DNA from 3 places in the Mixta intestinalis genome. Region 3 is predicted to be linked to each of the others. Evidence: predicted binding sites of a transcription regulator. Region 3 holds the regulator's gene; each other region holds the start of a gene.

Region 1 (2,274 bases), 650 kb from region 3:
ACGCCACCAAAATTCAGGTACAGCTCAGCGATGGACGCCGCTATGAGGCGAAAGTGATCGGTAAGGATCCGCGTTCCGATATCGCGCTGATCCAGCTACAGGAGTTTAAAAACCTGACCGCCATTAAGATTGCTGATTCCGACACGCTGCGCGTTGGCGATTACACCGTGGCGATCGGTAACCCTTACGGGCTGGGCGAAACGGTGACTTCCGGTATCGTCTCCGCGCTGGGCCGCAGCGGCCTGAATGTGGAAAACTATGAAAACTTTATCCAGACCGATGCGGCGATTAACCGTGGTAACTCCGGTGGTGCGCTGGTTAACCTTAACGGCGAGCTGATCGGTATTAATACTGCAATTCTGGCACCGGACGGCGGCAACATCGGTATCGGCTTTGCTATCCCCAGCAATATGGTAAAAAACCTGACCGCGCAGATGGTGGAGTTTGGTCAGGTGAAACGTGGCGAACTGGGCATCATGGGCACCGAACTTAACTCCGAGCTGGCGAAGGCGATGAAAGTTGACGCTCAGCGCGGTGCCTTCGTCAGCCAGGTTATGCCAAAATCCTCCGCAGCGAAAGCAGGTATTCAGGCGGGCGACGTTATTATCTCGCTGAACAAGAAACAGATCTCCAGCTTCGCCGCGCTGCGTGCCGAAGTCGGTTCGCTGCCGGTAGGCACGAAGCTGGTGCTGGGCCTGCTGCGTGAAGGCAAGCCGATGACGGTAACGGTAGAGCTGCAACAAAGCTCGCAGGATAAAGTCGATTCCGCCACCATTTATACCGGCATTGAAGGTGCCGATCTGAGCAATGCGGTGGTCAGCGGTCAGAAAGGCGTACGCGTCGATAGCGTGAAACCAGGCAGCGCCGCCGCACGTATCGGTCTGAAAAAAGACGATATGATTCTTGGTGTGAACCAGCAGCCGGTAACTAACCTTGGCGAACTGCGTAAAATCCTTGATACCAAGCCGTCAGTGCTGGCGCTGAATATCAAACGCGGTGACAGCAATATTTATCTGCTGATGCAGTAATGCGTTTCGCACAATAGTCCGTTATTTCGTACTCCGGCCCGCTTAGCGGGCCGTTTTTTTGTTGGATAAATTCCCTCGTCTTTCCATGTGCAGCGTTGGGGCTGCACTATTCCGTCCGGCGCGTTTGTGATATTCGCCGCAATTTTTCTAACCGAAACGGGGTTTTGTGCATTTGCACAATGTTTCGTGACGGCTCTCCCTCTATGCTGTTGCTCCCCGGCTTTGCAGGAGTGAATGATGGCTAACTATCACCTGGATGCCCGTCTGGCTCAGGATATCGTTGCGCGTACGATGAAGATTATCGACAGCAACGTTAACGTTATGGATGCGCGTGGTCGGATTATCGGCAGCGGCGATCGGGAGCGCATTGGCGAACTGCACGAAGGTGCGCTGCTGGCACTTTCGCAGGCGCGTATCGTGGATATTGATGATGCGGTAGCGCGACATCTGCACGGGGTCCGTCCCGGCGTCAATTTGCCGCTGCGTATTGCCGGAGAGATTGTTGGTGTTATCGGGCTGACCGGCGATCCGCTTTCGCTGCGGCAGTATGGTGAACTGGTCTGCATGACGGCGGAGATGATGCTGGAGCAGGCGCGGCTGCTGCATATGCTGGCACAGGACAGCCGTCTGCGTGAGGAGCTGGTGCTCAACCTGATCCGTAGCGAGACGCTTTCTCCGGCGCTGATGGAGTGGGCGCAACGTCTGGGTATCGATCTTAACCAGCCGCGCGTGGTGGCGGTGGTAGAAGTAGACAGCGGTCAGCTCGGCGTGGATAGCGCAATGGCAGAACTACAGCAGCTGCAAACGCTGCTGATCACGCCGGAGCGCGATAACCTGATCGCTATTGTGTCGCTGACGGAAATGGTGGTGCTGAAACCGGCGCTGAACGCGCACGGGCGCTACGATCAGGATGAACATCGCCGCCGCGTTGAACTGCTGTTAGGGCGGATGAAAGAGAGCGGGCATCTGCGTATTCGCATCGCGCTGGGCAACTATTTTACCGGCGCGGGCAGCATCGCCCGTTCTTACCGCACGGCACGCACCACGATGATGGTAGGCAAACAGCGAATGCCGGATCAGCGGAGCTATTTTTATCAGGATCTGGTGCTGCCGGTGCTGCTCGACAGCCTGCGCGGCGGCTGGCAGGCCAATGAGCTGGCGCGCCCCCTGCTGAAACTGAAAGCGATGGACAATAACGGCCTGCTGCGGCGCACCCTGATCGCCTGGTTCAGCAATAACGTACAGC
Region 2 (2,274 bases), 760 kb from region 3:
CCCAGCAAAAACCGGTGATTGCCAGATTGCGCATATCGCCGCCGTGACGTGACGCCCAGTTGGCAACGTGATCGAGATCCGCCAGCACTTGCACATCAGGCACCTTGCTCACCAGCTGCTGAAACAGCTGCCCGATATCGTTGTAGTCGTTGGGATCGCCCTGACGGAAATAGAGTTCCGGCGCTATCGCCAGATAGCCTTCTGCCGCCAGACGACGACAAATATCGCGGATATGTTCGTGAACGCCAAAGATCTCCTGCACTACCAGCACTACCGGCAGCGGACCCGTAGCGTTTTTAGGACGGGCGAACCAGGCCGGCATGTTCTCGCCCTGGGTGTTGATGGTGGTTTCGCCACCTTCGATCGTCTCGCTGTCGGTGATGATAGCAGTAGCGGCGGCGGGCGATGCCGCAGGAGCGAACCCGCGATGACGCTCTTGCTGAGCCTGATGCTCTTCGTTCTTCATTGTTCTCTCCGTGCTGGTAGTAGCGCAATTCGGTAACTATAGCCAAAATCAGCCACAGGCTGCGGCATCTGTGTTTATCTTTTCTTTATCATCCGACGGGATAAAACCGCACGGCAGGTTATGGCAAAGCGATCAGACGGAGTGTTTTAATGTGACTAAAATCACATTAATTGCTTTATGAAATGTAATTTTCATTTTTACTAGTGATTTTATTCACATATTTTCCCGAATGCTTGCCGTAGAGTAGGGAAATTAAACGATTTTTCTCAGGAGGATTAATGGCTCAGTCAGATGTGTTTCATTTAGGACTTACTAAAGCAGACCTACAGGGTGCTACGCTGGCTATCGTGCCGGGCGATCCTGAGCGCGTAAAACGCATTGCCGCGCTGATGGATAATCCGCAGCATCTTGCCTCCCATCGTGAATTTACCAGCTGGCGTGCCGAACTGGACGGTAAACCGGTAATTGTTTGTTCAACCGGCATCGGCGGCCCCTCAACTTCTATCGCTGTAGAAGAGCTGGCGCAGCTGGGTATTCGTACTTTCCTGCGTGTCGGCACCACCGGTGCTATCCAACCTGATATTCAGGTGGGTGACGTGCTGGTGACCACGGCGGCGGTACGTCTGGACGGTGCCAGTCTGCACTTCGCGCCGATGGAGTTCCCTGCCGTTGCTGATTTCGCCTGTACTACCGCACTGGTGGAAGCGGCAAAAGCCTCCGGTGCGACACCGCATATTGGCGTTACCGCTTCCTCTGATACGTTCTATCCGGGGCAGGAGCGTTACGATACCTTCTCTGGTCGCGTCGTTAGCCGCTTCCAGGGTTCAATGAAAGAGTGGCAGCAGATGGGCGTGCTCAACTATGAGATGGAATCCGCCACGCTGCTGACCATGTGCGCCAGCCAGGGGCTGCGTGCCGGGATGGTGGCTGGGGTGATCGTGAATCGCACCCAGAAAGAGATCCCGGATGCGGCAACTATGAAGCAGACCGAAAGCAATGCGGTAGCAATTGTGGTTGATGCCGCGCGCCGCCTGCTGGCGTGATCCTCAGGGCCGACGCGCCGTCGGCCCGTTTTTAGCTGGACATTCCTGAGGTGCGCCTCTACCGTGGCTCTGTTTGCGACAGTAAGGAGAGAACGCGGTGGAGATTCAACTGATCGTCGGCGTCAGTTTCGCGCTGGCCGGTGGGCTGGCGGGCTGGCTGTTTGCCCATTTTCGCGCGCAGCGCGAACAGGCGATGCAGGAAACCGAACGGCGGCTGCTGGAGCAGGCGCTGGATCAGGCGCAGCAGCAGGAAGCCCGGCTGGAACAGCTGTTTCAGGCGGAGCGGCTACAGCGACAGCAGCATGAAAAAGAGCGCCTGGAGCTGCATGGTGCGCTCACCGCCGCGCAGGAAAAGCTCCAGCACTTCGATTACTGGCGCAACGAAAGCGAACAGCTGAGCCGCGAGTTACGCAACCAGCTGGAAGTGAACAGCGCCCAGGAAGCTGAATTACGCGAAGTGACCATCCGCCTCGAGGAAACCCGTCTTGCTGCTGAAGAGAAGCAGCGCCTGCTGACCAACAGCGAACAACGTCTCAGCGCCCAGTTTGAAAACCTTGCTAATCGTATCTTTGAGCAGAGCGGGCGGCGCGTGGATGAGCAGAATCGCCAGAGCCTGAACGGTCTGATTGCGCCGCTGCGCGAGCAGCTGGATGGATTTCGGCGTCAGGTGCAGGAAAGCCTGGGGCAGGAGGCGCGGGAACGGCACACGCTGGCCCATGAAATCCGTAATCTGCAACAGCTGAACGCGCAAATGGCGCAGGAGGC
Region 3 (2,274 bases):
TTTTCCATACTGAAGCGCGGCGGCATACGGTGATAGAGCATATCGTCCGCCAGCTCACGCAATCGGGCAGCGATGGTTTGTGCGTTCCAGCGAATCACCGCCTCCGCGTGGCTCTGCTCTACCAGCTTCTGTACTTCTTTTGGCTGATGCAGGCTGACGGAAATGTGCTCCTGTAGATCGAGCGCGACCTGAAAGGCGCGCGTCAGACGTTGATGGCTGTGATCGCGATTGGCGGCCAGCATATGCATTTGCTGATAGCAGGTATTGATCAGATCGACCGCTTTTTGCTGGCGCGCCAGCAGCGGCGGCAGCGCTTTTTCCGGATCGGTAAGCTGCGTGAGCAGGGTATATTTTGCTTCACAGTAGTCGGCCAGCTCACGGTAGAGCAGGCTTAGCGTTTCACGCAGCGGCTGTTCTTTCCAGAGACGAAACCAGAGCCAGTTAAACAGCCCATACCAGAAAGTACCTGCGATATAGAGCAGCGGCGGCACCCAGATGGGCATTTGCCCCACCAGGCCGAGAGTGAAAATCGCGGCAATCAGCGAGGCTGGAAGCAGACGGGCATGTAGCGGCCCGATTTCACCGGTAACGCCCAGCAGCAGAGCCATAGTAAAGAGGGTGACGGGCAGCGGAATATGGTGCAGCGAGAGCCACTGAATAAGAAAGCTGCTGAGCGCGAAGAGCGAGCCGCCAACGATCAGCCGTTTGAAGAAGCGTTTATGCGGCGTATCCAGCCCGGCGATATTGCAGCAGGCGGGCACCAGCGAAAACAGCAGTCCCTTTTGCAAATCCCCTAACAGCCAGCCGATCGCCACCGGCAAACAGAGCACCAGCGTCTGACGCAGCGCATAGTTCACTTCAGGATGGTAGATAATTCTCCGCCACATCACCACATCACAAAAATAAACACGGCGTGATGCAGGGCACCACGCCGTGCGATCAATTAAGCTTAACGGGTGCCGTAAACGACAATCGTCTTACCATGAGCGGAGATCAGATTTTGATCCTCCAACATTTTCAGGATGCGTCCCACCGTTTCACGTGAGCAGCCGACAATCTGGCCGATCTCCTGACGGGTGATTTTGATCTGCATACCGTCCGGGTGGGTCATGGCATCAGGCTGTTTTGCCAGATTAAGCAGCGTCTGTGCGATGCGGCCCGTAACGTCGAGGAAAGCTAAATTGCCCACTTTCTCCGAGGTAACCTGCAGACGACGCGCCATCTGAGCAGACAGCCGCATCAGGATATCAGGATTCACCTGAATCAGCTGACGAAATTTTTTGTAGGAAATCTCAGCCACTTCACAAGCGGTTTTTGCCCGTACCCATGCGCTGCGTTCCTGGCCTTCTTCGAACAGGCCAAGCTCGCCAATGAAATCACCTTGGTTGAGGTAGGAGAGGATCATCTCTTTGCCTTCTTCATCCTTGATCAGCACCGCGACTGCACCTTTTACGATGTAATAGAGCGTTTCGGCCTTTTCACCCTGGTGAATCAACGTACTTTTTGATGGATATTTGTGGATATGGCAATGTGACAGGAACCATTCGAGAGTAGGGTCTGTTTGCGGTTTGCCGAGAACCATTCGCTGTTATCCTCTGTTGTAATCGTGCCCTAAATACAGGGGGCAGTTTCCCTGTCAGGCGTTGAAATGGTAAAGCGTTTTCTGTTGGAAATTTATCCGGGCAATTCTGGCGCGCCAGGGCGTGAAAAAGTCCCGTTTTCGTTTCTGAGAACGAAAATATTACAGCTTTGTTTGTAGCACAGCTTTATCCTGGTGTCTCCTGTTGTCTCGCTTCAGCTTGAGGTGAATCGGACAATTGCCGTTTAGCTGCTGAAAGCGTAGGCTGACAGTAAGCGGCATTATCCCGGGAATAATGAATATGCAGGCACGAGTAAAATGGGTGGAAGGACTCACTTTTTTAGGCGAGTCCGCTTCAGGGCATCAGGTTCTGATGGATGGTAACTCCGGCGATAAAGCGCCGAGCCCCATGGAAATGGTGCTGATGGCAGCGGGCGGTTGCAGCGCCGTTGACGTAGTATCGATCCTGCAAAAAGGCCGAAACGCGGTCACCGACTGCGAGGTGCGGCTGACCTCCGAGCGACACGAGCAGGCTCCGCGCATATTTACCCGCATCAACCTGCACTTTATCGTCAGCGGTAAAGGGCTGAGTGACAAAGCGGTAGCGCGCGCCGTTGAGCTTTCTGCGGAAAAATATTGTTCCGTAGCGATTATGCTGGGTAAGGGTGTTGCCATTACCCACAGCTACGAATGCA

What was found. Region 3 encodes CRP, which controls carbon source genes, mostly activating them, when cyclic AMP is high. Its sites were predicted from a motif close to ATGTGANNNNNNTCACAT; they were not measured.
Region 1: a site for CRP is predicted at 1,153-1,170, ahead of C7M51_RS00620 (CdaR family transcriptional regulator). Genes of this name have one in related genera too.
Region 2: a site for CRP is predicted at 616-633, ahead of udp (uridine phosphorylase). Genes of this name have one in related genera too.

The regions. Positions count from the first base shown of each region.
Region 1 is NZ_CP028271.1:149,137-151,410, forward strand. It holds gene degP (serine endoprotease DegP) at 1-1,028, shown strand, start outside; gene C7M51_RS00620 (CdaR family transcriptional regulator) at 1,266-2,274, shown strand, end outside.
Region 2 is NZ_CP028271.1:3,436,336-3,438,609, reverse strand. It holds gene C7M51_RS15880 (dienelactone hydrolase family protein) at 1-466, opposite strand, end outside; gene udp (uridine phosphorylase) at 745-1,509, shown strand; gene rmuC (DNA recombination protein RmuC) at 1,607-2,274, shown strand, end outside.
Region 3 is NZ_CP028271.1:4,199,284-4,201,557, forward strand. It holds gene C7M51_RS19400 (YccS/YhfK family putative transporter) at 1-887, opposite strand, end outside; gene crp (cAMP-activated global transcriptional regulator CRP) at 950-1,582, opposite strand; gene C7M51_RS19410 (OsmC family protein) at 1,881-2,274, shown strand, end outside.